One region of the Gemmata palustris genome, then DNA from elsewhere that is predicted to be linked to it. Evidence: riboswitches for the same ligand, from Rfam matches in the RefSeq annotation. Region 1 holds a riboswitch; each other region holds the start of a gene.
The links. A riboswitch is a leader RNA that binds a small molecule or an ion and turns the genes downstream of it on or off. The one in region 1 is predicted to bind cobalamin.
Positions count from the first base shown of each region.

Region 1 (10,553 bases):
CCCTCGACCGAATCGATCCATTTGAAGCAGAAGTCGGCTTTGAGCTTGATCGACGGGATGGTGTCCACCGCGGCGAACGCGGCCTCCCGCTCGGCCATGTCTGGCAGGTAGTTATCGAGCAGCGTGAGGTAGAACTGGACGTGCAGCGCCTCCTCATAGAGTTGCCGCGACAAGTACATGCGCGCCTCCGGCGCGTTCAGGTGCTTGTAGAGATTCAGCACGAGGTTGTTGCCGACGATCGAGTCGCCGGTGGCGAAGAACGCGACCAGTCGGTGAATCAAGTGACGCTCGGCCGGGGTCACGCGCGACCGCAGGTCGGTGAGGTCGGTGGAGAAATCCACTTCGTCCACCGTCCAGGTGTTCTTGATCGCGTCCTTGTACATCTCGAAGTAATGCGGGTACCGCATCGGCCGCAGGGTCAGACTCATGCCGGGATCGAGGAGCATCGAAAATCTCCGTGAATCACTGTATTTTTTTGAGAGTGAGTAGGGATGAACGAGCCGCGAGCGGTTCTTGGAGCATTCGAGTGTGGTCCGCTCGCTCCGCGAGCGGTTCTTGGCTCTCAGGAAGTCGGGCGCCGCACTTGGTCTGCGAATGCCAACCGCTCGCGGAGCGAGCGGACCACACTCGAAAACTCCAAGGACCGCTCGCGGACTACACTCAAGAGCAGGCCACGGCTACTGGCACGCCTCGCACGAGCCGGGGTTTTCGAGCGAGCACGTCACCGCCGCTTCATCAGTGGGCGCGGCCTTCGTCACGGTCGTTTTGGCGATGCCGGTCGCGGGCCGGGACCGGAGGTAGTAGGTGGTCTTCAATCCGCGCTTCCAGGCGTGCATGTACATTGACGACATCTTGCCAATGGTCGGGTTTTCCAGGAACAGGTTGAGCGACTGGCTCTGGTCGATGAACGGCCCGCGGTCCGCGGCCATGTCGACGAGTGCCCGCATCGGCACCTCCCACGCCGTGCGGTAGACCGCACGCAGAGCCGCGGGCAGTTCTTCGATGCCCTGAACCGAGCCGTCGGCGAGCTTGATCTTCGTTCGCACTGCGTCCGTCCACAACCCGAGCGCCTTGAGATCGTTCACGAGGTAGCGGTTCATCTGGAGGAACTCGCCGGAGAGCGTTTCGCGCTTGAACAGGTTCGACACCTGCGGTTCGATGCACTCGCAAGCACCGACGATTGAAGCAATTGTGGCCGTGGGCGCGATGGCGACCAGAAGCGAGTTTCGCAAGCCGTGCGTGCGAATGCGCGCGCGCAGTGCGTCCCACCGAGCCGAATCTGTTGGAATGACGTCCCACAAATCGAACTGAAGCACGCCGCTCGCGGCCCGCGTTTCGGCAAACGTCGGGTGCGGTCCGCGTGCTTCGGCGAGGTCGCAGGACGTCGCCAGCGCGTGGTAGTAAATCTCTTCCTGAATGCGGCGCGATAATTCACGGGCCGCGGGCGCGTCGAACGGGAGCTTCAGTTTGAAGAACACGTCCTGAAGGCCCATCACCCCCAGCCCGACCGGGCGCCAGCGCGCGTTGGACGTGGCCGCGGCCGGCGTCGGGTAGAAATTCACATCGATGACGCGATCGAGGAACCGCACCGCGGTCCGCACCGTCTCGGCCAGCGCTGCGAAGTCGAAACCGTCCTTCGTGGCGTGTCGGGCCAAGTTGACCGAGCCGAGGTTGCACACCGCAGTTTCACCGGCCGACGTGACCTCGACGATCTCGGTGCAGAGGTTCGAGCTGTGAACGACGGTCCCGGCCGCGGTCGTCTGGTTGCAGGTGCGGTTGCAGGCGTCCTTGAAGGTCATCCACCCGTTGCCGGTTTCGGCCAGCGTCTTCATCATCCGGGCGTACAGGTCGCGGGCCGGTACCCGCTTCGACGCGAGACGGCGTTTCTCGGCTTCTACATAGGCCGCGTCGAACGCTTCACCGAACAGGTCGGTCAGGTGCGGGACCACTTTCGGGTCGAACAGTGACCACTCCTCGCCCGCCTCGACTCGGCGCATAAACAGGTCCGGCACCCAGTTGGCGAGGTTCAGGTTGTACGTCCGCCGGGCCGCGTCGCCGGTGTTGTCGCGCAACTCCAGGAACTCTTCAACGTCCGCGTGCCACGACTCCAGATACACGCAGCACGCGCCCTTGCGCTTGCCGCCCTGGTTGACCGCGGCCACGGACGAGTCGAGCGTCTTGAGCCACGGAACGATCCCGTTGCTGTGCCCGTTGGTGCCGCGAATCAGCGACCCGCGCGAGCGAATCCGGTGATATGCCAGCCCGATCCCGCCTGCAAACTTCGAGAGCTTCGCGACGTCGGTGTAGCGGTCATAAATCGCTTCGAGGTCGTCGGTGGGCGAGTCGAGCAGGTAGCACGACGACATTTGCGGGCGCGCGGTGCCGGAGTTGAACAGCGTCGGCGTGCTCGGGAGGTAGCGGTGCGCGGCCATCAGCCGGTACAGTTCGATCGCGTCCGCGGCGGAATCGGCCAGACCGCACGCGACACGCAGAAAGAAGAACGCGGGCGTTTCGATGACGTGGCGCGTTTCGGGGTGCCGGAGCAGGTAACGATCGTAGACCGTTCGCAACCCGAAGTATTCAAACAGGTCCGGTTGCGGCTCGCCGGCCGCGGCGTTGAGCTTGCGCGCATTAGACGCGACGAACCCCATCGTCCCCTCGGCCACCAGCCCGTGCCGGTACCCGGCCGCGATCGACTGTGAGAACGAGTGAACGTCCTGATTCGTGACTTCTTTGTCGATGTACGTCGCGAGCAACCGGGCCGCGAGCCGTGAATATTCCGGCTCCTCCGCAATGAGTCCCGCAGCAGTCTGAATCGAAAGCCGGTCGAGTTCCGCGGTGGTCGCGCCGTCGTAAAGCCCGCCGATCGTCTTCACGGCCACGCGCATCGGATCGACGGTCGGTAGTCCGCCCGCACACCGCTGCACGGCGCGGACGATCTTGTTTACGTTGACGTCTTCGAGCGCGCCGTTCCGCTTGCGAACCTTCATGATTGCTTGGGGATCGGGGAACCGAGAGGGGCTGACGGGTGGGGGCGTAACGGTGAGATCAAGAGTGGAGGTTTGCAAGGCTCTCTCCCGGTGAACGCGATTAAACGCGGGGAAAGAGCGCAGGCGGAGGGGAACGCGCTGTGGGCGCGCGGGCCGACCGCCCCGCCGCCCTCCCCTCGAAGGCACGGGTACATCACGCACGAGATCGCGCGCGGTCGGCGGCAGGTCTTCGGACTCGCAGGCGCGTGCGGCTCACCGCACACCTACTAGCCGTCGCTTCCCAACCCGACGCGGGTCAGTGCTTGTGACGGCGTTCGTTCCTGCATACCGCTGCGGGGGCAGTCCCGGATTCGCACCGGGTTCCCTTTTCATCGGCCCGCGCGAAGCGAGCCGAACCGACGACAAGCAGGCTCATCGACCATCCGCGCCACGGCCCTCACTCGAATCCGTGACTGGGGCCGAATCGGTGAAGGTTTCGAGGCTGATTCTGCGGGCTGATCGGATCGATAGTGCTGCGGAACATGGTAGCCGCTCGGACTCGAGCTTAAAATTCGCACGGCGCCCAAAGCGATACGATCGCGCGGCACAGCGTTTCTCCGAAATCGGCGGACCGTTACGGCTCAACGATCGCTTAATGGATTGACACGGGGCACATTGCCCCTGTCACACCACACGAACCGGCCGCACTGTGCCAAGAAGTTGCCCCCGTGTCGCGGGCACAGCGGGTTCAAGGCACGCGGGTGTGGTGCTCGAGGGAGAATTGCTTCCGGGCAATTTCACCCGCTCCCCGGTTACATGAGGGAGAGTGCCATGAGCGATGTCAATCGGCGGGACGCAGTCAAACTGGCGGCCGCGGCGGGAATCGTCGCGGCCGGGGGATCGGTGGCCGCGGCCGACGAGAAGCCGGAAGAGAAGGTCGCCAGTTCGGGTGACACGGCGGCCCATCCCAAAACGGGCGAGCACAAGCTCGACGTGTCGAAGGTCCAGGCCCGGGCACTGGCGAACGGCCTCTCGTCGTTCTTCTCGCGCACCACGCCGGACGCCTCACCCGGGCGCAACATTCTGACGATTTCGGGGCTCCCGGCGGGAACCCGGGTCATTACGGTGTGGATCACGGAATGGGCCGCGGGCAACCGACCGCACGCGGGCGGAGCGTTCTTCTACACAACGAGCGTGCAACTTTTCAACAACGGCACCCAGTGCCGCGTCGTGTACAACCTGGATTGGGGTTCTCACCTACCTGCCGGCTGCCAAGTCATTTACGGCCCGGGTTGAGCGCCGATCACCCACCCCAAAAAGCACACCGGCGCGACCAAATGGCCGCGCCGGCACGTTTGAATCATTTCGGACATTCGCGAACTGCGGGTGCTTCCCGCCACTAATCGGAATTAGCACGCGGTCGCGGTGCAGCCGAACTGTTCGGTCTGCTTCGCACGAATTGCTTCGCGCTGGCGCCGACGGGCCTCGCGCTTGTACTCGCACTGGTAGGCCGTGTACTTCGCATGGCACGCGACGCAGCGGATGAAGCCGGTCGCGGCCTGCTCGCCGCACCCGGCGATGATGCACACCCGGCTGGCCTTGCGCTCGGCGTACTTCGTTCGCTCCCGTACCCGTTCGCGCTCGCGGTGCGGTTGACACAGCACCGAGCCGGGGATTTGGGGGGCATCACAGAAGCGGCAGAGCCCCAGCGATTGACGTTCTTCTTTCGTTTTCGTGTTCGAGATCATATCAGATTGTGTGAAATAACCGCGCGGTTCGATGAGCCGAACCCACGAGGTCGTGTTGTGCGAAATTAACAGGCTCGAACCGGCGCGGCTACGACGAGCGCGACGAGGCGGTTGCCTCTCCGGATTTCGAGCACCCAATAACGTTGTTTCTGGCGCTGATTAAAAGAACGAATGTGCCGTCAAAGCGAGCATCGCAACGCGGGACCGGTGCCGTCTTTCGATCGGCACAGTGCGCAGCGAGGGCGCGTTGACGGAATTAGCCGAGTCGCGGCGGGTGAAAAATGGAAGAGGCCCGAAGTATCGGGCGCGGAGAAGTGGAATCGTAAGCGAGTAATTGCCCCTGCTCCTCGCCACCCGGTGCGGCGACGCGGAGCACCTGGTCTTTCACCGGCACCGGTACGGTCGGCACCGGCGGTACGGGCATCGAATCGCGTAGCGGCTTACCGGAGCAGTTCGGCCCCTGGCAAGGCTTCGGCATCGAGTTGTGGTGTTCAGTCGATCCGAATTGCGGCGACAGTTGCTCAGATTCGAGGAGTGGTGAGAACCCCCACGACGAGTGCCCGCTACACCCGGCCGAAGCCCGGCTCGGAGACAGGAAGGTGACCGCGATCAGCGCGATAACCCACCCGCAACGGCGCATAAGAGTGTTGGGGAACATCGGGTTCACACGAGAGCCATGAACATCCCAAATCTACCCGACGGGCGGGCCGGAAGCAACAGCAAATCGGCACGAGTTGTACATATCAAACGTCGACCCGAATAGCCGTTCGACTTAATCACTTTTCCGTCCCTGAACGAACGATGCCGGGACGCAAGCATTACTCACGCAAGTAGTTCGGTCCGCACGCGCCCGTTCCCACCGATCGGGTACGGGCGCCCGAGCCGGTCGTGGATCTCGGCTTGGGGGTCGATGCCGAGCAGGTGGAACAGCGTCGCAACCACATCCTTCGGCGAGAACGGCGATTCCGCCACGTCGCTCGCGATGCGGTCCGTGCGCCCGACCACGCGCCCCTTTGCGAACCCGGCCCCTGCAAACATCGCCGAATACGCCCGCGACCAGTGGTCGCGCCCGCCGCCGGCCACGTTCTGCACCCGCGGCGTGCGCCCGTGTTCGCTCATCACCACAATAGCCGTGTCCGCCAGCATCCCCCGCGCCTCAAGGTCTTCGAGCAGCGCTGAAAACGCATTGTCCAGCCCCGGCCCGAGCTCGTCCTTGAGGCGGGATTCCTGATACACGTGCGTGTCCCAGCCCGTGTTCACTAACCCGTACTCGTCCCAGCACACGGTCGCGAACTTCCCTCCGGCTTCGAGCAGCCGACGCGCGGCGAGACACGATTGGCCGAACAACGTCATCCCGTAGCGCTCACGCAGTTTGGGCGATTCGCTCTGCACGTCCAGGGCGTCGCGGAGCTTGCCGGACGTGAGCACGGCGCGAGCCAGCGCCCGGTGCCGGTCGAACGGCGTGTCGGTGGTCTTCGCGTCGAGCGTGCGCCGCGCGGAATCGAGCTGATCGAGCAGCGAGGCACGACTGTTGAGGCGGTCGAGCGTCAGCGTTTCGTCGGGGGTAACGGTCTCGAACCGGTCTGTCGGGAGAATACCCGCGTAGGGATCCGAGACCTTCCGCGTCGGCGTGTTCGGGTCGCCCGAATCGCGGAGGATCTCGCGCGTGCCCTTCGCGCGGAACTCGGACCAGATGGTGTCATACGTCGGCCCGAGGAACCCGCCGAACGGCCCGGGGCGCGACGGCCCGCGTTTCGATCCGAACGGGAACGGTAGCCAGTAGTTGCGCGGAACCGCGGGGGCCTTCGCGTCCGCGCGGCTGCCGAGGTAATCGACCACGGACCCGATGAACGGCCAGTGCCGCGGGTCGCGCACATTGCCTTCCAGTTGCAGATCGGTCGTCGGCACCGCCGAGAACGCGAACGCGGTGCCGTGAATGGGCGTGGGGTGCGTCAACGATCGCAGAATAGTAACACGGTCAAGCATCCGGGCGATGCGCGGGAGCACCTCGCCCACTCGCACGCCCGGAATCACGCTCTGAATCGAGCCCAGCGCGCCGCGCACTTCCTTCGGCGCATCGGGCTTCGGGTCGAACGTGTCGATCTGGCTCGGCGAACCCCACAAGTACAAGAGAATGCAGCGCTTCGCGGACCCGAACCCGCCGGCTGTGGGAGCGGCCTGTTCGCGGGCCGCCGTTGCACGCGACCAGTTGGTGAGCGTCAGCCCGAGCGGGGCTAGCGCACCGACGTGGAGCAAGTCGCGGCGCGTCAGCCCGTCACAAAACACCTTGTTCGACCCGAGAATGCGGAGCATCGCTTCACTCGTTTGAAGAGAACGATCGTCCACCGGGATCGGCTCTGGGCCGAGAACGTAGCGCTGGGAGGCAGCCCGCGCGTCCGTAGGGGGTGGGAATATCCAGCAAGCGGGGCAGGTAGGTGTGTGATCTTACCCGAAATCCGAGCCCAATGACAGCCGATTCTGCTCAAACCGAGCCGTCTGAATTCGAGTAATGGCGCAATTCCACCCGCTCGTTGGCACGCGCGGTTCGCCAAGTGCCCCAGCGAACCGCGCGTGTCAACGAGCGGGTGGTGTCCCATGCAGACGTTCAACCACACCGTTCACAGAGGTTACCGGTATCGCTCTCACCGTTTCTCCCTGGCTTCACTCCGCCAAGTCCGCTAGTTTCACGGCTCCTCTCATCCCAATTTTCCCCCAATACGGAGTCCAACCGTGAGTCAGACCGGGTGGCGGAAGTGGCACCGGTGGATCGGGTTCGGGGCCGCCCCGTTCCTCCTCTTTGCGGCCATCACCGGGATCATCGCCGGAGTCGCGGAGATGACGAGTGAGGACGAGGAAGCACGGGAGAAGGCGCGCGAACGGGTCAGCGATGTGAAACTCCCAGCGCCCGCAACCGCGGTGAGCGACCCGGTTGCGAAAGCCCTCGCCGAAGCCGCAAAACAAACGGAAGGGGCACCGGTCGATAAGGTGCTGGTGGACTTCAAGAGCGACCCGCCGACGGTCACGGTTTATCTCGGCAAGCCCGGCGGAGGGGAGGACCGGAAGCTGATCTACAACGCCAAAACCGGAGAATTCCTGCGCGGGGAACGGTACGAGGACAAGCCGTTTCTGACCCGCCTCCACAGTGGCGAAGCGTTCGGAGATTGGGGGCTGGTGTTTGGGACCGCGTGGGGGCTCGCGCTGGTAGTGCTGCTGGTGACGGGACTGGTGATCTACTGGGCCATGCGGAAACCGGACCGAAAGGGATTGAAGCGCCTGTTCTGGTGAGTGCTCGCGGTAACTCCCCGCGCCGCGGCCGGCCTATTGTGGCGACCCGCGGCGCGGGGAGTTTCACCTTCACTTTTTGGGTTCGAGCGCGGCGGCGAAGAACTTCACGACCGGGGTCACGTCCTTCAGCCCGTGCGGGTGGTGGTCCTGGCCCGGCTTCACGATCTGCTCGACGGGGCCACCGAGAGCCTTATAGCGGTTGTACAACAGCTCCGAGTTCTCCGCGTGCGGGACAGCCGCGTCCTTGTCGCCGTACACGAGCAGCAGCGGAACCTTGGCCTTCGCGACGGGAGCGAGGGTGTCCACCGGGTTCAGCTTGTACGCGATCGCCTCTTCGTCGTTCTTGAATTCGTAGGCGGCGAGCATCTTCTTCCACTCGGCCTCCGAGCCGGACTTACCCGCGCCGAGCTTCTTGTACGCCCCGCCGGGCCAGCTCTTGAAGTCGCACACGGCGTTGTCCAAATACACGGCCAGCGTCCGGTCCGGGTGCGCAGCGGCCCAGTTCATGCAGTACAGCCCGCCGCGTGAGAGCCCGATCAGCCCCGGCTTGGCGTGCATCCCGAAATCCTTCACCATCGCGTCGTAAAACGTCTCCCACTTCTTCACCGCTTTGGGCGCGCCGAACAGGTCGGGGACTTTCAGGTACGCGAGGTGCCATCCGGCCTTCACGAGCGCAACGTCGGCGTCCGCGAACGCCCCGAAGAACTCCCCGCGCCACACCCACGGCCGCCCCGGGAGCGCGTTCTCCGGCACCACGACCGTGGCTTCGAGTTCACCAACTTTGAAATCGTGTTTGACGAAGCCCTGCCACTTGGTCACCGGTCCGGGAAACGGCTTCGGCTCCGCGGCGCGAGCGCCGAGCGGAAGTGTACTCACGAGCGCGACAGCGAGAACAACCGAGATGCGTGTGTTCATGGTGTTACCGGAAGAGGAACGAGTACCGCGGAATAGTCTACGTGCCCGCGCCGGCCGAGGCGCGCGTAAGATGAGAGTGCCCACACCCGCGAGAGTTCCTCATGCCAACGAATGCCGAATCGCCGAACCAGCGCACGTCCGCCTCCGGATACGACCTCACCCCGCCGAGCGCGGCCGAGCGCGAGGAGCTGGCCGCTTCGCTCACGGCCGACGAGCGCCGGGTGATTCTGTACCAGGGCACGGAGGCGCCGTTCTGTGGCGGGTTCCTCGCCAACAAGGAACCCGGCGTCTACCACTGCCGCTTGTGCGACCTCCCGCTGTTCCGCTCGGTGACGAAGTTCGAGTCCGGCACGGGTTGGCCGAGCTTCTACGCGCCCTTCGACCCCGACCACGTCGCCGTTCACCGCGACACCAGCCACGGCATGATTCGCGACGAGATCGTCTGTGCCCGGTGCGGCGGGCACCTCGGGCACGTGTTCCCGGACGGCCCCAAGCCGACGGGTCTGCGGTACTGCCTCAACTCGGCTTCACTGAAATTCGTTGCCGACGGTGCCGCCCATGCCTGACCCCCTGCCCTTCGCTCCCCGGCGCGCGCTCGGCGGTACCGGGTTCGTCGCGACCGCTCTCGGGATCGGCGACCTGGCCGACCGGAACGTGCCGATCGAAACGTGTGTCGCGACCGCGCGCCGCGCGCTCGACGCGGGGCTGAACGTGATCGACACCGCCCCGAATTACGAGGACGGGTACTCCGAACAGATCGTCGGCCGGGCCGTGCGCGAGGTGCGCCGCGACGCGGTGTTTGTGATCGACAAAATCGACCACCACGACCGACCGGTCGGCCCGCAGATCGATGAGTCACTGGGCCGGCTCCAGCTCAATTTCACCGACGCCTTCGTGTTCCACAACCTGTCGTCGCTCGAAGTCTTCAACCGCTTGTGCCAGCCCGGTGGCGGGTTCGACCAGATCGCGGACGCCGTGAAAAGCGGCAAGAGCCGGTTCCGCGGGATCTCGTCGCACAACCCGGACGTGCTACGCTCCGCGCTCGAAGCGGGCGTGTGCGACGTTGTGATGTTCCCGCTCGGGCCGTTCGTGGATTCGCGTTACGTGACCGAGACGCTGCCGCTCGCACGGACGCGCGGAATCGGGACGGTGTGCTTCAAGACGTTCGGCGCGGGCAAACTCGTCGGCGACACGACCGGGTACAACCAGCCGCTCAAGTCGCGCCCGCGGGGCAAGGTGTCGAGCGGTGGAACAGACGATGCGGAGCCGATATTACCCCGGCTGACGGTGGCCGAGTGCCTGCACTACACGCTGACGCTCGACCCGGACGTGGCTCTACTCGGTCTGAGCTACCCGAACGAGCAGGACGCGGCCTTCGCCGCGGCGCGCTCCTTCCGCCCGCTCACACTCGACCAGATGGACGACATTCAGCAGCGCGCGAAGGACGCGCGCCGCGACAAGGGGCCGTGCTGGTGGAACCCCGATCCCGAACTGTGATACCCCCGAAACAAGAAAAAATCGTTCCAACAAAGCAAGTCCCAGATGAACCTCTATCGCGACACGCACTACACCTTCCGCTTTGCGGACGATCGACTCGTTCCGCGGTTCCATCTGGAGGGCGTCGAGGCGGGATGCG
Region 1 is NZ_JAGKQQ010000001.1:3,137,285-3,147,837, forward strand. Features, by position in the region: gene J8F10_RS12755 (ribonucleotide-diphosphate reductase subunit beta) at 1-446, opposite strand, end outside; gene J8F10_RS12760 (ribonucleoside-diphosphate reductase subunit alpha) at 678-2,990, opposite strand; cobalamin riboswitch at 3,194-3,405, opposite strand; gene J8F10_RS12765 (hypothetical protein) at 3,801-4,265, shown strand; gene J8F10_RS12770 (hypothetical protein) at 4,379-4,717, opposite strand; gene J8F10_RS12775 (hypothetical protein) at 4,974-5,195, opposite strand; gene J8F10_RS12780 (DUF1501 domain-containing protein) at 5,540-7,030, opposite strand; gene J8F10_RS12785 (PepSY-associated TM helix domain-containing protein) at 7,448-8,002, shown strand; gene J8F10_RS12790 (alpha/beta hydrolase family protein) at 8,072-8,917, opposite strand; partial or broken gene msrB (peptide-methionine (R)-S-oxide reductase MsrB) at 9,019-9,490, shown strand; gene J8F10_RS12800 (aldo/keto reductase) at 9,476-10,414, shown strand; gene J8F10_RS12805 (GNAT family N-acetyltransferase) at 10,460-10,553, shown strand, end outside.

Region 2 (10,553 bases), 1.8 Mb from region 1:
CGCAAGACGACAGTGGAGGGCGAACTCGCGGTCAGCAACCACCGCAAGGAAACGATCCCGGTACTGATCCGCCGGCGCTTCTCCGGCGAACTGGTTCAGGCGGACGCGGCTCCGAAGCAGCAACTCCGCGAAGAGGGCGTATACTCGGTGAACAAGCGCCAGGAACTGGTTTGGACGCTACCGCTAAAGGGCGGCGAAGAGAAGAAGCTGAAATACAGCTACACCGTGCTCATGCCGCACTAAGGTCGACGTGGGTGAGAAAAGAACCGCGGATCACGCCGATAACGCGGATCAGACAAAGACAAGAGGCAGAAGGTTATCAATAGGATCAACAGGATAAAATTTAGAATCCTGTCGATCCCGTTAATCCTGTCAAAAATTGTTTTTGTCTGATCCGCGTTATCGGCGTGATCCGCGGTTCTTCCTCTTTCCCTACTCGTCGCTGCTGGGCAGCGATTCGAGTTCGGCGACGATCTTTTCGTTCAGTTTCACGCGCACGTCGACTGCGGCCATTCCCAGGGCACTCGCAATGGCCTTGTCCTTCGAGGAGCCGTGGCAAATGATGCACACGCCCTCGACGCCCAGGAGCGGGGCGCCGCCGACCGCGCTGTAGTGGTACTTCGCGAGTAGCCCCTTCAGTGCGAGTTGCGCCTGCTCGCGCTCGACCTGTAGCGCGCCAATCACCTCGTGGTTCACCAGCCCCACGACGAATTCCAGCACGCCCTCGCTGAGCTTCAGCACCACATTGCCGGTGAAACCGTCGGTGACGACTACGTCGACGGCCCCGCGATGGATGTCGCGGCCCTCAATGTTCCCGACGAAGCGGTCGGTGAAGGTGCTGGAGCGGAATAACTCGAAGGTTTTTTGGACGAGTTCGTGGCCCTTGCCCTCTTCCTCGCCGACGTTCATCAGGCCCAGGCTCGGGCGCTCGATGTGGAGGATGTGTTTGGCGAACACGCTCCCCATCACGCCGTACTGGAGCAGGTGGCGCGGTTTGGGGAAAACGTTGGCGCCCACGTCCATAATGACGCAGCGCCCCTTGGCGGTGGGCATGACCGTCGCGATGCCGGGCCGGTGAACGCCCTTGAGGAACCGGCGCGACATCAGCCCGCCGGCGACGACGGCCCCGGTGTTCCCGGCCGAGACGAGCCCGTCCACTTTTCCTTCGGCCAGCAGTTGCCAGGCGCGGAAAATGGACGCTCCCGGCTTCCGGCGGAGCGCCTCGCCCGGCTTTTCCTTCATCTCCACGAATTGCGGCGCGTGGACCACCTCGACCCGCCCGGCGGGTAACGAGGCGGCAGCGAGCAACGGATCGAGTTGCCCCTGGTCGCCGACAAAAACCAGCGTCAGGTCGGGGTTCGCGGCGAGCGCCAGAGCGGCGCCGCCCACGTTCGGGGCCGGTCCGTGATCGCCGCCCATCGCGTCGAGGGCGATCCGCATAGGTCACTTCCCTTGCTTGTCGTCTTCCACCACGATCGCGTCGCGGCCTTGGTAGAACCCGCAGTTGGAGCAAACGCGGTGCGGCATCACCGGCTCGTTGCACCGCGCGCAGAACTGGATCTGCACAGCGACAACGTGGTGGTGACTGCGCCGCGTGCCTTTTCGGGAACGTGAGGTGCGCCTTTTAGGTACTGCCATAACGGTTCTCGCGGTCGTGTCGAATTCCGAGTTAAGACGGTCATGTTAGGACCGCCCCCCGCGACAGTCAAGGAACGCGCCCGCTCACTCCCCGATCCGTGAAATCACAAGTTACGCCGCCACCGAGAATCGGACAGTGTGCGGAAGCGTTCTCGCGGGAGAACCGCGTCCGTTCCCTACCCTAAAAAGAACGGGAGAAAAAACTGTCACAGAAGGCACGGTTACGGCTTCAATTTTAAGCCCCTCCCCTGAGTAAAATGGGAGGGACGGGAGAGATTCATATGGATACGCTCTGGGCACCGTGGCGGCTATCGTACATCACCGCGCCGAAGGAGAAACCGCCCGCGTCCGGCCCCGAGTGCTTCCTGTGCCGCACGGGGGCGGGCACGGAGGACCGCGCGAACCTCGTGGTGTACCGCACCGCGCTGTCGATCGTGGTGCTGAACCGGTTCCCGTACAACAACGGGCACCTTTTGGTCTCTCCACTCGCACACAAGGCCGGATTAAACGACCTCACGACCGACGAACTGCTCGACCTGCAACTCGTCATGCGCAAGATGATCGCCATTCTGGAAAAGCGCATGAACGCCGATGGCTTCAACGTCGGGCTGAACCTCGGTCGCGCGGCAGGCGCCGGCGTGCCGGGGCACCTACACTGGCACATTGTTCCCCGGTGGGCCGGCGATCAGAACTTCATGGCGGTAACGGGCGACACGCACGTCATCTCGCAATCGCTCGATGCGCTGTACGACCTGATTACCGAAGAAGTAGTTCGTTAGTTCCAAGTTCCAGGAGTTCCACATTCCAGGCAATGGCGTTTTGGTTCGTGTCTTCAACTTCTGGAACGTGGAACTCTGGAACTCTTGGAACTGACCCATTCAATCGACGTAGAGGAATTCGTTCAGGTTCAGCAGCGCGTGGCAGAGATCGATCGCGGCTTCACTGGCGGTGCCCCTGTGTCGCGTCAAATAGCCGAGCATGGCCGCACTCTCTTCGCTGGTCGCGGGGCGCCCGCTCGTCAGCCGGAACGCGCGGTCGATGAACTTCTCGCGATCCGTGCCCACCTCTTTTGTCACGCGATCCGCCAATGATTTACCGAAGCCGATCACAATCGAATCGTTCAGCATCGTGAGCGCTTGCGGCGCGGTGGTAGTCACGAAGCGACGGGAACACGTTTCGTTGCGGTCGGGTGCGTCAAAGAGAGCAAACAGGGGATACCGCAGGTTGCGCTTCACGAACACGTACACGCTACGGCGGTTCCGCTCCGCGGCGTCGGCCGAAACCTTCCACTGGGCGCCCGCCGATTTCTGGAGTTCGGGGGGCAACTCGGGGAACACGCTCGGCCCGCCCGCCTTCGGGTTGAGTTGCCCCGACACCGCGAGCATCGCGTCGCGGAGTGTTTCGCCATCGAGTCGGCGCCGCGGGAACTGCCAGAGCAACTTGTTCTCGGGATCGACCTTTTCGCCTTCGACCGTGCCGCGCGTTCCCTGCCGGTACGCGGAGGAAAGCACGATTAGGCGGTGAATGTGTTTGAGAGACCAGTCCTTCGCGGTCAACTCGCTCGCGAGCCAGTTCAGCAGTTCCGGGTGCGTGGGGCGATCGCCGGTCACACCGAAGTCGCTCGACGTGCGAACCAGCCCCGCGCCGAACCGCTGCTGCCAGATGCGGTTCACGATCACGCGCGCCGTCAGCGGGTTGTCCTTCGACGCGACCCAGTTCGCGAGCGCGGCCCGGCGCCCGGACGAGGCCCCGAGCGGCTTTGCACCGGCGTCGCGGTCGTCAATGGCCGAGAGGAACCCGGGCACGAGTTCGTCGCCAGGTTTTTGCCAGTTCCCGCGTTTGAAGAGCTTCGTGGCAGGCGGTGCGGCGAGGTCGGTCATCGCCATTGCCCGCACCGGTTCAGTTGGCTTCTCTTTGGATAGTTCCGCGAGTTTGGCCTTCAGCGATTCGATCTGCTCTTTCTCTGCCGGTTTCAGGCTCTTGGTGACATCACCTCGAACGTAAACCTGCTTCTCCACCATCGCCGCGAGTTGCCGTTGGATCGGCGTCCGCGTCTCGAAGGGGATGTCGAGTAGGCCCACGTACTCGTCCGGGAACCGACCGCGTTGCCGGTTGCTTTCCTTCTTACGGTACGGGTCTTCGATTGCCGCGATCGCCGCGCGCACCTCGGTCGTTTTCGCCTCCCACGCGGCGAATTTCTTCTCGTACTCGGCACGTTCCTTGGACGAAATCAACGGCGATTCCGTGGGCCAGTAGCCCGCGAAGAACGCTTGCAGCCGGAAGTAGTCTTTCTGCGTGATCGGGTCGTACTTGTGGTCGTGGCACCGCGCGCAACCTGATGTGAGTGCCAGGAATGCGGCGGAAGTCGTGTCCGTGATGTCGGTGATGATCTCGTACCGGCGCTGCTCCAGGTTCACCGCGTTGTATTCGTCCGGGTAGTGACGCAGGAAGCCGGTGGCGACCACGGCGTCCGGGTCGTCGGGGTAGAGTTCGTCCCCCGCAAGTTGCTCCTTCACGAAGCGATCGAACGGCTTATCCGCGTTGAACGACTTGATGACGTAATCGCGGTACCGCCACGCGAGCGGGCGCGGGTCGTCGGCCTTGAACCCGTCCGTTTCGGCGAACCGCACGAGATCAAGCCAGAAAATCGCCTGTCGCTCGCCATATTGCGGGGCCGCGAGGAGCTTATCAACTAGCTTTTCGTAAGCGTCCGGCGACTTATCCGCGACGAACATTTCGACCTGTTCGGGCGTAGGCGGAAGCCCGACGAGATCGAAGTACACGCGGCGAATCAGCGTGCGCCGATCCGCTTCTGGCGCGAACGCCAGTTTGTGCTCGGCGAGCGCCGCGAGCAGGAACCGGTCGATCTCGTTCGTGGCCTGTAATTTCGGGTCCGGGAGTGCGGGGACCGCGGGGCGCTTGAACGAGCCGTATGCCCACTCCGCACCGGGCGGCTCGGCGGCGGGGGCGCAGTAACCAGCGATGAGAAGCCCGACGATGGCGGAAGAGCGGGGCAGCAGCCGCATTTCCAGTTCCTCGGTGCACAGAAAATCTCAACCGATCTTACCCGGAACGCGCGGCCGGGGAAACCGGAAACGCGCCTCATACAACAGTTCCGAAGCCAACACGAACCGGAGCCAATGATGGGCGATCGCGAACAGAAACTCGAAGCCGCCGGGTACCCGCTCGACCGCGGGCCGAAAGAGGGTCCGGTCATCGACTTGCTCTCGGTCCTCGGTGACACGCTCTACGCCTCCGGGCAGGTGCCCTACGACGCGGGCGTCTTGACGAGCAAAGGCAAGGTGCCGTCACAAGTGTCGGTCGAGGACGCGACCAAAGCGGCGGCGCTGTGTACCGCGAACATCCTGCGGGCGATCGTTCTGAAACTCGGCTCGCTGGACCGAATCGAGCGCGTCGTTCGCGTGACCGGCTACGTGAACACGGACCCGGACTTCACCGATTGCCACCTCGTCATCAACGGGGCAACGAACCTGCTGAAGGACGTGTTCGGCCAAGAGGCCGGGCGCCACGCCCGCACCGCGCTCGGCCTGGCGCAACTCCCGCTCGGCACAAGCGTTGAAGTCGAAGCAATCTTCCAGCTCAAGAAGTAGGTTGTGCAACTCCGCCCGTTCGTTGGCACTTGCGGCTCGCCAAGAAAGTTTCAGGCAAGCCGCGAGTGTCAACGAGCGGGTGGCGCCCTATCACCGCCCTCACTTCATCTGCTTGATCCAGTCGTGAACGAGCTTCAGTGCGGGCTCATCGACCACGTTCGATGCGATGTGCGGCATCCGCCCCAGGCCGGTGAGCGTCATCCGGTGGTAGATCATCGAGCGCGCCGGGTCGCCGGGCACCAGGATGCGCGGATCTTTGATGTCGAAGCTCCCCTGCCCCGGCTTCGTGTCCAGCACGCCCAGTTCGTTAACCGGGAGCGTGGCGAGCAGTTGGAACTCCGCGTTCCCGCCGCCCCACTTTCGATGGCAGTGACTACAGTTCGCGTGCAGATACGCTCGCGCGCGGTCCTCGACGCTCGCCCTCTCGTCGCGGTAGTCCACGAGCTTCGGGAGCTTCTCCGCGGGGGCCGGGAGCTTCTTCGTGAAGATCCCGATGTGGTCGAGCGTCGCGAGCTGGTTCGCGATCACGCCGTGGTAGTTGTGGTCGCGGTTCAGTTGAGCCGTGTTCACACCGAGGGCGTATTTCGCCGTCACCGTGTGACACATGTTGCACTCCGCCCGGCTCGGGAAGTGCCACTTCTGTTTCTTCTCGCCGGCCGCGGTCTTGATGGTGTACTCGCGGTCCACGCCCTTCTTGTCCGCGAGTTCCGCATCCGTCTGGTCATCATTCCAGATGTACGTGTAGCCGTTCCACACCTGATCGCCGTACTCTTCCGTGCCACCCAGCACCGAGGCCACGAGTAGCCGCGTCTCGAGTCGGCGCGTCTTGCCCGGTTCGGTTTCGAGCGCGAACGTCTTCACGAGAACGGTGCCGTTGGGGAACCGCCAACCCGGAACCGAACCCGGGGCCGGTTGCGGGTACGTCATCGTCTCGTACTCGATCTTCGATTCGCCCGGGACCGCGATGAACCGCTCCTTGCTCGCGCCGTCGGACCAGAGTTCCGAGTTCACCGAGTACGGGATCAGCCCCTTCTCTGGCGCGTGGTTCTTTGTGGACGCGAACAACCCAGTCTCGCTCAACTTGCGCGGGAACGCCGATTGGTTCTTTGCCGCGGGCGGGGTCCGCTCGAACTGGTAGATCCCGCCATCAATGAAGTTGAGCGCGTAAACTTCGCCGTCGTGGTCCTGGCCCCACGCGACGATGCGCAGGTTGGTCTTCGCGAGTTCGGTGTGGGTCGTGACGCGGTCGGCCTTCGCGTCGTACTTCAGCATCCAGGTGCGGCCGGTGTCGAAGTCACCGTACACGTAAGCACCCCTCAGGTCCGCGTGCTTCTTGCCGTGGTAGATGAAGCCGCCCGTAATCGAGCGCGCTTCGGTGTGGTTGTGTTCGACGACCGGCTTCAGGATCGGGGTCGGGCCTTTCGCGCGCTCCGGGCGGAACGGGTGGGCACCTTCGGTCACGCTCCAGCCGTAGTTGCCGCCCTTCTGGATCTTGTAGACCATCTCCCACAAGTCCTGACCGACTTCGCCCGCCCAGAGGTCGCCGGTCGCGGAGTCGAAACTGATCTTCCAGCACTGGCGAATGCCGTAAGCCCACACCTCGCCGCACTTACCCCGCTGGCCCGCGAACGGGTTGTCTGCCGGGATCGCGTAGGCTTTGCCGTCCGCTTCCTTGTCCACATCAATGCGCAGGATCTTGCCGAGCACGGTGCCCAAGCTCTGCCCGGATTCCAAGCCGTCCGCGATACCGCTCCCGTCACCGGTGGAGAGGTAGAGGAAGCCGTCCGGCCCGAACCGCATGCAGCCACCGTTGTGCCCGCCGGAGGGCCACGTGAAGATCACTTTTTCGCTCTTCGGGTCGGCAATCATCTTCTCGCGATCGGTCACGGTGTAGCGCGAAATGCGCGTGCCGTCGGGCTTGTCACCGGCGGTAATGGACGACACATAGAAGTAGCCGTTCTCCTGGAATTTCGGGTGCAGCACCAAACCGTAGATACCCCTCTTCACATCGAGAACGAGGTGTTTCTCGGCCTTCGCAGGGTCCATGTCACACACATAAACCTTGCCGGGGCGCTCCGCGATCGCCCACTGCTTCTTGCCGGGCACCGCGGTCAGCTCGAGCGCGTCGTTGAAACTCAGTTTGGGGTACGCCTTCACCAGCGTGAACGGGTCGGGCGGTTCCGGGGAGCCGATCACTTTTGAAGCGGTCCAGAGTTCCCGTTTCTCGATGCCGGTGACTTTGCGGACCGGTTCGGGTTCGGTCGGGCGCTCCGAGGCGCGCGGGGCGAGGGCGTATGCCCCACCGACTAACAATCCGGCTAAAACTACTGCGCACGAGATGACACGCATGATGGAGAGTTCCGTGAGAAAGGAGGAGAGTGGCCACACTGTACCCGCCGGAGCCGCGAGTTGCACCAACCCTGGTACGATTTTCCCGCTCCCCTTCCGGCGCGTTGCCGCGCGGCCCGGGGTCGCTATGTTGTAAGTTCGCCAGACGGGTTCCGCGGAGGGTTTTCCGCCGCGGACGAAAAGGGAAGCCGGTGCGATTCCGGCGCAGGGCCGCTGCTGTGTTCGGCCAGAGGTTCGCGCTCCCACGCCACTGCGGATGTACCCGCGGGAAGGCCGCGCGAGACTCGCTAAGAGCCGTAAGCCAGAAGACCTGCCCGTTGGGCGTTTCCATCGTTCGTGGCCCCGGACCGGGCCGTTGAACGGGCCGGTCTTTTTCGCTCGCAGCACGCGCAGCAACCCGCCCGATTTCACGCACTCGGTCCGCCCCGAACTCACCGCTCGCCCGTCCCGGCGAGAAGGAGCGAACCCGTGCGTCACTTGCGCCCCCGGGGGCACCGGCCCCCGACCCGTCGTGCGTTCACACTGATCGAACTGCTGGTGGTGATCGCGATCATCGCGATCCTGATCGGCCTGCTGTTACCCGCGGTGCAGAAGGTACGGGCCGCGGCCGCGCGGTTGAAGTGCCAGAACAGCCTGAAGCAGCTCGGACTCGCGCTGCACAACCACGCCGAAACGAACGGCGGAAAGTTCACCGTCTCGTCGATGAAATCGGCCCCGACCATGACGTACACCGACTGGTACTGGTTCGGGCAGATCACGAACAACACCTCGACCCCGCGGGTCATGAACCCGAGCACCGGCATCCTGTCGCCGTACTTGGAGGGCAACCGCTCGATCGTCCAGTGCCCGGTCTTCGGGCCGGAGCGGTTCGCACTGCGGTTCGACATCCCGACGGCGAGCTACGCCTACAACGACCAGTTCAGCGCATCGAACGGGATCGCGGGCCAAGCGATCGTGGCCGTGAGCAACCGGCGCGGCACGTCCGCGACGATCGCGTTCGCGGACTCGGCGAACGTGCCGTACAGCACGCCGTTCGACAAACTCACCGAGAACTGGTACCTGTCCGCTCCGTCCCAGGGGTTCCCGAACGTTCACTTCCGGCACGACGGGATCGCGAACGTGTGCTTCGCCGACGGGCACGTGGAGACGCGCCAGCCGACGATCAACGGCGCGCCGTCGTGGGAAGACCCGCTCGCGACCGTGCTCCGCAAGAAGGAGGTCGTTTGGGACATCGGGACCACCGACGTCGAGTTCGGGAAAGATTGACGCCCCGCGAACCCGTCCGCGTCGGGTAGCATCCTGACACGGGCGGGTTCGCGTTCTTGACCCGCAGCGCGGGCGCCCGACCCACACTTCCCGGGAAAGGGCCGGTCATGAGTCACGTCGTTCTGCTCGGCGATTCCATCTTCGATAACGCGCGATACGTGCCCGATCGTCCGCCGGTCATCGAGCAAGTGCGCCGAGGACTGCCGCCGGACTGGAAGGCAACTCTTGTTGCAGTGGACGGCCACACGGTCACGGGCATCGCGATGCAGTTGCCGCGCGTCCCCACCAACGCGACGCACCTGGTCGTGAGCGTCGGCGGGAACGACGCGCTCCTGGCGAGCGGGCTCCTGCGCGAACCGGCCGCAACGGTGGGCGACGCGCTCGCGACCATCGCGGAATCACTGGTTGAATTTCGCGCCGCGTACACCGCGATGGTGAAGAGCGTGTGTGCGCTGGGAAAGCCAACGGCGTTTTGCACCATTTACGACGCGATCCCCGTTCTGGGGGGCGCCGAGCGCACCGCACTCGCCGCGTTCAACGACGTGATCTCGCGCGCGGCAATCGGCGCGGGGCTCCCACTGATCGACCTGCGTGTGACGTGTGCCCACGTTGACGACTACTCGCCGCTCTCGCCCATCGAGCCGTCGGTCGTGGGCGGGGCCAAGATCGCCGACGCGATCTGCCGCATGGTCGCGGGCCACGATTTCCGGTCCGGGCGCACGGTCGTGTGGGTGTGACCGCGGCTCACGCCGGGTCCGGGACCGCGGCGGCGAACGCCTTCGCGGTGTCGTACAGCTCAAAAAACTCGACCGCCAAATCGTTGTGGAACCGCCAGCGGTTCACAATAACGGACTCGGCCGTTTTTCTCGTCTTGCGGTTGCGATACGCGCAGCGCCCGAACACGACCACGCGGTCCCCTTCGACGATGAACTCTTCGGACGCATAGTGAATCATTTCCCAGTCGGCCCGCAGCCCGGAGAAGTAGCCCCGAATGGTGTCTTTACCCTTGCGCGGCAGGGAGAACTCCATGCCCGGCGCCCCGTCCGCGATGGACCGCATCTCGATGTCGTCGGCCATGAGCGCGACCCACGTATCGTCGCTCGTGCCGCGGGAATCGTGCCACGCCGCATAAGCGTAGCGCAGTTTTTCGAGAAGTTCGGCACTGACAACGGCCTGACTCATGTTCGCGTCTCCCGAAGTGGCCCGCGCTCGACGGTGTTAGCGCGGAGGGGCGTTCAGTTTAACTCCCGAACAAGCGTACCGCGAGGTGATAGTTCCCGAGACTCGAACGTTGCGGCCCGCGCGGAAAGCATCCCGAGTCGCGATACTAAACCGCGAACTGTCGATCTTCTGTAGCCGGCCTCTGCGAGGCCGGGATGTCCACCGCCAGTGGCACCCCGGCCTCGCAGAGGCCGGCTACGAACAGCCATCGTCTCGGATTACTGAGTTGGATAATCACGCACTGCACTTCCGCCTACAGCGCCCCAAAAAACGACAGAGGGCGGGGTGTTAGCCCCGCCCTCTTCAGAAATCGCTGACAATTAGTGGTCGTGACCGGTGCCGAACAGCTTGCTCTTCGGATCGGCCCGGCCCCACACGTAGGCGAGCAGGTCGAGGATCTCGTCGCGCGAGAGCTTGTCGAGCAGCCCCTTCGACATCATTGACGTCGGGGCCTTCTTCTGCTCGGCG
Region 2 is NZ_JAGKQQ010000001.1:4,888,390-4,898,942, forward strand. Features, by position in the region: gene J8F10_RS20100 (DUF4139 domain-containing protein) at 1-243, shown strand, start outside; gene plsX (phosphate acyltransferase PlsX) at 433-1,440, opposite strand; gene rpmF (50S ribosomal protein L32) at 1,444-1,638, opposite strand; gene J8F10_RS20115 (HIT family protein) at 1,920-2,417, shown strand; gene J8F10_RS20120 (DUF1549 and DUF1553 domain-containing protein) at 2,517-4,664, opposite strand; gene J8F10_RS20125 (RidA family protein) at 4,779-5,249, shown strand; gene J8F10_RS20130 (PQQ-dependent sugar dehydrogenase) at 5,349-7,598, opposite strand; cobalamin riboswitch at 7,729-7,930, shown strand; gene J8F10_RS20135 (DUF1559 family PulG-like putative transporter) at 8,067-8,864, shown strand; gene J8F10_RS20140 (SGNH/GDSL hydrolase family protein) at 8,972-9,601, shown strand; gene J8F10_RS20145 (nuclear transport factor 2 family protein) at 9,609-10,046, opposite strand; gene J8F10_RS20150 (PVC-type heme-binding CxxCH protein) at 10,406-10,553, opposite strand, start outside.
Region 2: another riboswitch for cobalamin. It lies ahead of J8F10_RS20135 (DUF1559 family PulG-like putative transporter); the one in region 1 lies ahead of J8F10_RS12760 (ribonucleoside-diphosphate reductase subunit alpha).

Region 3 (10,553 bases), 4.2 Mb from region 1:
TCGGCCATGCGGTTCGCGAGGTCGGCGACCCACGTAATGAGCGTCTGGTAGCCGTACCCAAGCTGACGCAGTGGAACCCAACCGTAAGGCGTCTGGAACTCTGCCCGCGGTTTCGGATTCGGTCCACTTGTAGTCGTGAGGCGAATGTCGGTGATCTCGCCATCTGGCATGATCGCAAGAAGCAGATCCTTCGCCTGCGTGAGCCGCTCTCGTGCATCCTTTCTCTTCGATGCTTTTACGGCAGCGTAGTCGAGGCGAATTAACCATTCCTCGGGATTGCGAAGTTCAGCACTATCCGAGAAGAGTGTTGCAGTTGGGTCGTCAAAACCTGACTCACGCGGGGCTGCCGTCCCAATGTGCCGACCGGCACCGTAAGCACAACACCAAGGTGGTGGTAAGCCACTATCAGAGCCGTAGATCAAAGAGTCTAGATCACCTCCACCTTCGCCCGTGACCAATAGCGACCACCCACCGTGCTCAAGTGGGACACGTCCCACGCCTTTTGCCAATACAACATCGACCGAAAGGCGAGCTTCCCGGTTTTTACCATTGAGCAATGTCTCAACTGGCAGTTCAAAAAATCGGGCGTGTGGCTCACTCTCACCTTCGGAAAGCAGATATCTTGGGAGGTGTTCAAACCCAACCAACGACTGCAGCAGCGTCGTCTTTCCGGTTCCGTTCAGTCCGAGGATGATCGTCCACGGCGCGGGCTTGCCGTTGCCGTCGGAGAGATCGAGCGTTTGCTTCGGCCCGAAGCAGCGGACGTTCTCCAGACTCAGTGACAGGAAGTAGGCGGCTTGGCGCTCCGGTTCGCCGGGTGGGGGCGATGCGGCACCTTTGGTCGGCTTCCCAGACGTTCCGTTCCGCTGGGCCATGTCGTTGCGGGTGTTGGGGTGTGAAATGAAACCGTATTCACTTTACCGCTCCAGCGCGGCGCTGACGAGTCGAACACGCCCGATGCACCAGCGCGAACGAAAGGTGAACCGCGTTCCGTGGCGTCACAAGTACACTTGCGCGGGCGCGGTGGGTATTATGGCGGCTCCCGTTCGCAACCGGAGAAGTCTGCCATGCCGCGTTTCGCGCTCGCTGTGTTCGCCCTCGCTGCGTTTCCACCACTAACTTTCGCACAAAACATTGAACTATCTGTCGATGCGTCCGAGGTGTCGCGCAAGGTCGTTCACGTCCGCGAGGTGATCCCGACCGCGCCGGGGCCGGTCGCGCTGCACTACCCGAAGTGGATTCCGGGTCGGCACCGACCGGTGGGCCAGATCGCGAACGTGACCGAATTTCGCGTGCGCGCCGGCGGGAAGGCGATCGACTGGAAGCGCGATGACGCGGACCCGTTCACCATCAACTGCACGGTGCCGGATGGGGCCACGTCCATCGAAGTGACCTTCGACCTGCTGCTCGCGGCCGGTGCCGAGGGCGGGGCGATGTTCATGACGGTCGCGTCGCCGAAGGTCATGACGATGAACTGGAACGACGTGCTCGTGTACCCCAAATTGGCGAAGCCGCTGGGCCTCACGTTCGACGCCACGGTAAAGCTGCCAGAGAAGTGGAAGTACGGCACCGCACTGGTGCCGCGCGAGGAGAAAGACGGGCGGGTCGCGTTCAAAGAGGTCACGCTGGAAGCGCTCATCGATTCGCCGCTCCTGGCGGGCGAAAACGTGCGCATCGTTCCCATCGGCGCGGGGCAAGAGGGGCAACTCCACCGCGTGGTGCTCGCGTGCGACAGCCCGGACGGGCTCGAAGTGCCCGAAGCCACCCTCAAGGCGTGGAACAAGTTGCCCGGCGAGGCCGCAGCGCTGTTCGGCCCGGCGAAGCCGTACCGCGACTACACGTTCCTGCTCGGGCTGAGCAACCACATTCCCCGGGCCGGGATCGAGCACCACCAGTCGAGCGACAACCGGTTGGCCGAACTCGCACTCGTCAAGGCCAGCGAGCGCAAGGCCGCGGCCACACTGTTCCCGCACGAGTTCGTTCACGCCTGGAACGGCAAGTTTCGGCGCCCGGCCGACATGATTATGCCCGACTACCAGAAGCCCCAGCAGACGCGCCTGCTGTGGGTCTACGAGGGCCTGACCAACTACCTCGGGTGGCGGCTCGCCGCGCGCTCCGGTTTACTCACCGCTGAAGAAGCGCGCGACTACCTCGCCATGACCGCCGCGCGCATGACGAACGTGAAGGCCCGCGGTTGGCGCCCGCTCGACGACACCGCCGCGGCCGCGAGCACGCTCTTCGACGCGACCGGGGCGTGGCGCTCCGCGCGCCGGGCCGTGGACTTCTACGACGAGGGCACGCTGCTGTGGCTCGAAGTCGATGTGCTCATCCGCACGCAAACGAAGGGCGCGAAGTCGATCGATGACTTCTGCGCGGCCTTCTTCGGGAACGGCACCGGAGCGCCGGTGGTGCGCGGGTACAATCTCGAAAACGTCATTGATGCGCTCAACGCGGTCGCTGAACGCGACTGGAAGGCGTACTTCGCGCGCCGAGTCGAAGTTCCGGCGGAAGCACCGCCGCTCGAAGGCATCACCGAAGGCGGATGGAAGCTCGCCTACACCGAGAAGCCCACCGATCTGTTCACCACGATGGAGGGACTCGCGAAGGGTGTCAACCTGACCGACTCGGTCGGGTTCGCGGTGAGCGCGGAGGGGCTCGTGGGCGACGTCGTGCCGAACTCGGCCGCCGCGAAAGCGGGCCTCGCGCCGGGGATGAAGCTGATCGCGGTCAACGGGCGCCGGTTCGCAACAGACAACCTGAAGGCCGCCGTCGCCGCAACCAAGACTAGCGGGACGCTCGAACTGCTCGCCGAGAGCGGCGATTTCTTCAAAACGCACGCGCTCGACTACAAGGGCGGGGCGCGCTACCCGCGCTTGGAGAAGGCCGAGGGCAAGACGGACGTGCTGGCCGAAGTCGTGAAGCCGAAAACGAAGTAAAAGAGCAGCAAAACGCGCGTTCTCTTGCGCCGGAGTCGGCACCACCTGGACGACCGACCATTGTGTTTTGGTTTGGTGGCACACGCCAGAGGCGTGTGCCACCAAACCAAAACCGAACCCATCAATTCAACACAGTAACACGGGCGCTCATCAACCCTTACCGCCCGGTGCGGCGAAAGCAATCCGCGGATCGAAAACTCGTGCGGGGTCGGTGCCGGCCATTGTTGCCAATTGTTTGCGCGCGGTAATGCGCAAACTGGTGCCAGATATGATTGTGAAGTGAAGTTTTTCGCCGTTCTAGACGCGGTGTGTCGGTCGCGTATAACTCACCCCACTCGACAGGTGCCCCCGCCGTTCTCGCGGCGGGGGTGAAAAGGGAAGCCGGTGAGAATCCGGCGCAGGGCCGCTGCTGTATTCGGCTAAGGGAACGGGCACCAGTGCCACTGCGGGGTCATCCCGTGGGAAGGCCGCTCGAACCCGATAGAAGCCGTGAGCCAGAAGACCTGCCTGTCGCAGTCAGTCGTTCGGTGCCTCGGACCCCAGGCGACCGGACCGGCAGGTCTTCTCGTCTGCGCGCGTGCGCAGCGCTGCCCGTCCGACCCGGTTCGTAGGCGTTTCCTCGCCCGGCCCGGCGAAGAAGGAGCAGCCCGTGCGTTTCCCGTTCCCGGCGCGGCCGCGCGCCGCGCATCGCGGTTTCACCCAGGTCGAACTCCTCCTCACAAATCGCGCGCGGCGCGATTCTCACCGGTCCGTTACGGCCCGTGGTTACGCGGGCGGCAGGAACACCGGCACGAGCGACGCGACTTTCGGAACGAACTGACGGCCGGCGCGTGGCCGCGTCCCTGCTCCCGCCACGTGGCGGGCCGGGGGCGGTTCCGCGCCTCGGGGTGTCGTCGATCGGGTCGCTCACCCCGCGGCCCGGTCCGACGGCAATTGACCCGGAGAGCCGCCGGCCGTTCGAGTGGGGTTGCCCCCGGCACCGGGGGAACGGAGGTTCGCGTGTTCAGGCAATTGGTTCTTTGTCTCGGCGCATTCGTGGGACTGGCGGGCACGGCGCAGGCCGGGTTCGTTACGTCTCTCGATGATGTTGATGTGTGGGTGGGGACGGGCAGCAACCGCGCCGCGTTCGTGGTGGACTGGAAGACCTTTTCCGGAACCTCGTCGTTCATCTGGGGGTACCGGTGGGACGGCGCGGCGACGGGGGAGGACATGCTCCGGGCGCTCGCCGCGTCCAACACCGGGCTCTACGCCAACCTCGGGGATTTTGGGTCGGGGTTGGGGTTCGCGCTGTTCGGGATCGGGTTCGATGCGAACCACAACGGCGTGTTCGGTGTGTCGCCGGCGCTCACGTTCACGAACGGCATCGCGTCCGCGGACCGGGACGGTGGGTTGGCGGACGGGCGAGCGCCGACCGACCCGGGTGACTTCTACCGGGAAGGGTGGTGGACCGGGTACTGGAGTTACTGGATCAAGCCGGACGCGGCGTCCGACTGGGGGTACAGCGACACGGGGATGTCCGGTCGCGCTCTGAAGGACGGTTCATGGGACGGGTGGAGTTTCGCGGCCGGGTTCGATGCCGGTCCGCCCTCCCCGGCATCAAACCCGTCGGTCGTCTCGACGCCAGAACCGAGCAGTTGGATTCTGCTCGTGATCGGCGCCGGTACCCTCATCGTCTACGCGCGACGCCAGCGAGTTATTGCCCCGGCCCCACAGGTGTAGTTTGGTAGTTCCATACGGTGCGGTCGCGAAGTTGCTCAAGGAGCGCGCGGGAGAGAAGTAAGTTTCGGATCGTGCGCGGGTGGCACGCTCGTCGGAGCGCGCCACCAACACAGTTCGCCTTATTGCTTCACAAAGCGGTAAATACCCTTACCATTGGCAGCAACGATGAGGAAGTACATCTCGCCCTGCTCGTCCTCACCGAACGACAGCACCGGCTTTTCCGGGTCTTTGATCGTCCGGTTCGCGGTCACGCGCTTCGCGGTTTCGTCGTACTTCAGCGCCCAGATCTTGGACGTGACGTAGTCCGCGTACAGGTAGTGCCCCTCCAGTTCCGGGAGCGCCTTCCCGCGGTACACCCCGCCGCCCGTGATCGACTTGCCCACGTTGTGGTGGTACTCCCAGATCGGGTCGATGAGGTCCTTCCGCGGCCCGACACCCTTCGGGCCGAACGGGTGGAGCGATTCGCGGATGTTCCAACCGTAGTTTCCACCCTTCTCGATGATGTTGATCTCTTCGTACAGGTTCTGGCCCACTTCGCCGGCCCAGAGCTTACCCGTCTTACGGTCGAAGCTCATGCGCCAGATGTTGCGGATGCCGTAGGCCCAGATTTCCGGCCGCGCGCCCTTCGTGTCCACAAAGGGGTTGTCCTTCGGCACGGCGTAGTTCTTCCCCTCGTCCTTCTTGTCGATGTCGAGGCGCAGGATCTTCCCATAGAGGGCGCCCAGGTTCTGCCCGTTCTCCTGCGGGTCGCCGCCCTGACCGCCGTCCCCGTGGATGACGTACAGGTAGCCGTCCGGCCCGAAGCACAAGGTTCCGCCGTCGTGGTTCCAGAACAGCTTGTTCTCGAACCGGATGATCTGCTCCTCGGAAGCGGGGTCGAGTTTGGTCGGGTCGGTCTTGTTGAGCCGGAACCGCGACACCACGTTGACCTTGTTCTCCTTCTTGGGCGTGTAGAAGACGAAGACCTCGCCCTTCTCCTTGAACTTCGGGTGGAACGCCATACCGAGGAACCCTTCCTCGTTGGTGTTGTCGTTGTACTTCACGCGATCCTGGATATCGAGGAACACCTTCGTCTCGGTGGCCTTCTGATCGTTAGCGAACACATGAACCACGCCGTGCTGCGTGCCGACGAACACGCGGTTGCTGCCGTCGCCCGCGTGCGTGAGTACCAGCGGGCGGAGCGGGTTCGGCCGGCCCGAGGCCGTTTCCGGGTTCCACCCGGTCCACTTGAGGTCCGGGAACGCGACGTCCGTCTTCAGCGCCAGCGGGCTCTCATCAACCGGCGCCCCCGGTACTTGCGCGGGAATCGCGCTCAAGGTACCGCCCTTCATGTCGGGCACGAGGATGAACTTGCCGGTCGCATCAAGGCACGTGTCCGCGGCCGACTGGAAGCCCTCGGCCGCGAGCACGGGCTTGTCCCCCGGGCGCGGGATGACGAACAGCTTGCCCGCCTGGTGGCACGAAACGAACAGCCGGCCGTAGTGGTCCCAGGTGAGGCCGTCGGCACCGGGGAGCCCGTCGGCGATCTTCTCGTTGCTGCCGTCGACCAGTTTGATGCGGTGCAGCGTGCCCGCACCGAAGTCCGCGAGGATCAGGTGCGAGGAGCCGTCCAGCGTGAGGCCGTTGGGCGTGTTCAGCCCTGGCAACTTCTTCTCGTCCACCACGAGCGAGACGCCGCCCTTCTGGTTAATGCGGTACACGGCCCCGCCGCTCCCCTTCGCACCGGAATCGCTCACGTAGACCAGGCCGTTCTCCGGGTCCACGACGACGTCGTTCAGGTACTTCGGTTCGACCGGGAACGCTTTCGCGGCGGCGAACACGTCCGACTTACCGGTCTGGCGGTTGATGCGCAACACCTTCGTTTTGTCGGTCACGAACAGCCAGTTCTGGAAGAGCGCGATGCCCTTGGGGTCATCAAGATCTTTGACGAACGGAGTGACTTTACCGTTCTCGATCGTGACGACGGCCCCGTCGCCGTCCTTATCGAACTCACCGATCACGGTGACGTAAATCTTGCCGTCCGGCCCGACGACGACCGACTCGGGATTCACCAGCCCCGTAGCGAGGGGCGTGGGTAGCTCCGCGGCCGACACCGGCGCGACGAGCAGGAGCGCGGCGAGAGAGAGGTAGCGCGTCATGTGGTGGTGGTCCTCGCGAATTGATGGGTGCCGAAATAGTGTCACCAGATGCCGCGCCGGGGACAAGGGGGGGCCGGGCATTCGCGCGCGCATTTCACTTGCCCCGATCGCCGCGCCGGGGCATTATTGTGTGTTCCCGCCAGCCCCCGCCTCCCGCGGCCCGTCAGGACCATGCCATGTTGCGCGTTCTCGGAAACCCGAAGCGGCTCTGTACCGGCGTCACCCGACGCGACCTCCTCACCGCCGGGTCCGCTCTGGGGCTGACGCTGCCGGCGTTCCTGCGGGCCGAGGCCCGGAAAGCTCCGCCCGCCGGGGCCGGCGCGGGAGCGAAGCACGACAAGCACTTCGGCCGCGCGAAGGCGTGCATTCTGCTGTTCCTCTACGGTTCACCGAGCCAGATCGAACTCGCGGACCAGAAACCGGATGCGCCGGTGGAGGTGCGCGGGGAACTGAAGTCGATTCGCTCCACTCTGCCAGGGTGCGACGTGTGCGAGTTGCTGCCGCACACGAGCCGCGTGATGCACAACGTCACAGTGGTGCGCTCGGTCACGCACCCGTACCCGATCCACGGCGTCGCCTACGCGACCACGTCGATTCCCGAGATCGACGTGGCGATGGAACTGGCGCCCCACGACAGCAAGCACTGGCCGTTCATCGGCTCGACCGTCGCGCACCTCGAACAGCGCCGGAACCCCGCTAGCGCGAAGAGGGCAGTGCCGGACAACATCGCGCTACCGTTCCCGTTCAGCAGCCAGCGCACGGGCGAGGTGCAGCGCGCGGGACCGTACCCCGCGTTCCTCGGGAACCAGTTCCACCCGCACTACACCAGTTTCCACGGGAAGGCCACCGCGAAGATCACCAAGACGCTGACCGACCGCACCATTGAATTCGACGAGCCTTACGCGGGGATCTCGCCGGACTCGTACTTCGCGCTCGGCGGTGAACCGGCGGCCGACCTCACGCTCGACCGGATGAACACGCGGAAGTCGCTGCTCGACCAGATGGAAGACGCGCGCCGGGCGCGCGAGGGGTCCGACACGCGCGACCACTTTCGCGAGATGGCCTACTCGCTCATCAGCTCGAACGCGGTGCGCCACGCCCTGGACGTGCGCCGCGAGTCCGCGAAGACGCGCGAGAACTACGGGCACATGCTGTTCGGCCAGAGCTGCCTCGCCGCGCGCCGGTTGGTGGAGGCCGGGAGCAAGTTCGTGACGGTGTTCTGGGACGAGTTCGGGCTGGCCGGGTCGGGTTGGGACACGCACTGGGAGCACTACCCGCGCATGCGGAACGAACTGATGCCGGGGTTCGACCGCGGCTTCTCCGGACTGATTAGCGACCTCGACCAGCGCGGGATGCTCGACGACACGCTCGTGATGGTGCTGAGCGAGCACGGGCGCACGCCGAAGTTGAGCAGCGCGAAGGGGGCGGGGCGCGACCACTGGTCGCAGGCGTACTCGGTGCTGCTCGCGGGCGGGGGGATCGCGCGCGGGAAAACGGTGGGGAAGACCGACAAGATCGGCGGGACCGTGGTGGACCGCCCGGTGTCGCCAAAGGACCTGCTCGCGACCGCGTACCACCTCCTGGGCTACGACCTCGAAACGACGATCGCCGACAAGACCAACCGCCCCGTGTCAATCGTCCCCACGGGGCAAGTCCTGCGGGACGTGCTGGCATAAGCAACCGCGTAAAACTCACGGGAAACGGCCATGAGCACCGCGCGCCCCGAACTGCTCGCACTGCTCGACGCCGTCAAGGACCACCCGGACGACGATACGCCGCGCCTCGTTCTCGCCGATTGGCTCGACGAGCAAGAGAACTCACTCGACGCCGCACGAGCGAACTTCATCCGGCGCGACATCGGGCGCGCCCCGGAACTACTGGTACGGAGCCGGACCCTGACCGAGGCCGAAGAAGCCGAGCGTCTGTTTCCGCTTTGGCTCGGTCCGGTTGCGGCCCTCGGCAGCGGGCGCTTCGAGCGCGGACTGCCGGTCCTGAGCATCTCCGGCCCGCGACTGCTCAAACCCGATGTACCAGCGCTTTTGGCGAGCGAAGAGTTCGCGTTTGTGCAGTGCTTACACCTCGTGGAAGCGGGCGGGGCCCGAATGCCCGCAATGACCGCGGTACCGGAGTTCCAGCACGTTCCCGCGCTGAGCGCCCACCCCTTCACGCCGCTCGGTACGCACTCGGCCGCGAAATTCTTCGGTTCACCGAACCTGGGCGGGATGCGCCAGATCGCGCTGAGGGGCGTTTACCCCGGTGCCGTCGGGATGCAGGCACTCGCCGCGAACCCGGCCCTCGCCCGGCTCCGCAAACTCGCCCTTGCTCACAACAAACTCGTCGACAAGTCCGTGACCGCACTCGCAGTAGGCAAGCACCTCGCGCGGCTGGAGGTTCTGGACCTTTCGGACAACAACATTGGTGACGCCGGGGCGCGGGCACTCGTCGAGTCACAAACTCTGGCGAACCTCCGTGAACTCAACTTGCAGGAGAACTCGCGCCTCACAGACGGGGGCAAAGCGGCACTGCGGGAACGGTTCGGACATCGCGTGAATCTCACTTCGCAACTCTTCTCGTGAAGCCGGCTGCGCGTTCCAACGCACACTTACTCAACTCCGGCATTCATCTCTCAGCATATCGGCCGTTTCCTTTGACTTACGCCGGGGCGATTTCGCGCGCCTGGGGTTGTGAGAGTGGCTGGCTTCGTTTCATGCCAAATTCATCTGTGCACCACGATTGGGCACGCTGCTGCGAGGAGCGGCGGCCGAGTCATGTGGCTTTGATGAGAGCGCAAAAGCCGGGTGCTGTGAAAGCAAGCAAAACACGTCACTTGTGAAGTTCTCGCGCCCGCGGCGCGTAAGAGCCGGCCGGTTGGCAGGTAAAGTGCTTCAGGACGCTAGCCCCTCTCTAGAAGAGTGCCGCCCGGTCCGCCCGCCCGCGTTGCCCATTGACTTATTGTCCGTTTTGCCGCCCGCTGTCTATTTTTCGTCCATTTAATCGGAGATCCGCATGTCGGTCCGGCCCCATCGTCTTCGCACGGCATTTACACTAATTGAACTACTCGTTGTGATCGCGATCATCGCCATCCTGATCGGACTGTTACTGCCCGCGGTCCAAAAGGTGCGCGAGGCCGCCGCGCGCATGAGCTGCCAGAACAACCTCAAACAAATCAGCCTCGCCGCCCACAGCTACGACAGTGCCAACGGGTACCTGCCCCCGGGCATCAACATGAGCACCTACGTGGGCACGCTCGCGTACCTGCTGCCGTACATCGAGCAGGGCAACGTTTACACCCAGATCCCGACCAACGAGTTTATCCTCCCGCCCGGCGCGGCCGGCGGGGCGTGGTGGGGCTCGGCCTACGGCCCCGCCCAGGTCCGCGTCAAGACGTTCCTGTGCCCGTCGGACTCGGCCGACGTCACCCCGACGAGCGGGATCATGGCGTACTACTACACGACCCCCGGGTCGCTCGCCTACGCCTGGTTCGACCCGGCCACGCCGCTGGGCCGCACGAACTACGCGGCCAACTCGGGCGCGCTCGGCGCGACCGGCGACACGTTCTGGGACCAGTGGAAGGGGCCGTACACGCAGAACTCCAAGAACACCATCGTCGGGATCTCGGACGGGACGAGTAACACGATCGCGTTCGGGGAAACGCTCGGCGGTACGGCGCCCGGCGCGCGCGACTTCGCCGCGAGCTGGATGGGCGGGTGCAACCTCCCGACGGCGTGGGCGCTCCCGACCACCAGCTCGCTCACCAACT
Region 3 is NZ_JAGKQQ010000001.1:7,351,198-7,361,750, reverse strand. Features, by position in the region: gene J8F10_RS30565 (AAA family ATPase) at 1-875, opposite strand, end outside; gene J8F10_RS30560 (M61 family metallopeptidase) at 1,068-2,936, shown strand; cobalamin riboswitch at 3,260-3,461, shown strand; gene J8F10_RS40450 (PEP-CTERM sorting domain-containing protein) at 3,936-4,655, shown strand; gene J8F10_RS30550 (PQQ-dependent sugar dehydrogenase) at 4,775-6,793, opposite strand; gene J8F10_RS30545 (DUF1501 domain-containing protein) at 6,970-8,469, shown strand; gene J8F10_RS30540 (TIGR02996 domain-containing protein) at 8,500-9,369, shown strand; gene J8F10_RS30535 (DUF1559 family PulG-like putative transporter) at 9,800-10,553, shown strand, end outside.
Region 3: another riboswitch for cobalamin. It lies ahead of J8F10_RS40450 (PEP-CTERM sorting domain-containing protein); the one in region 1 lies ahead of J8F10_RS12760 (ribonucleoside-diphosphate reductase subunit alpha).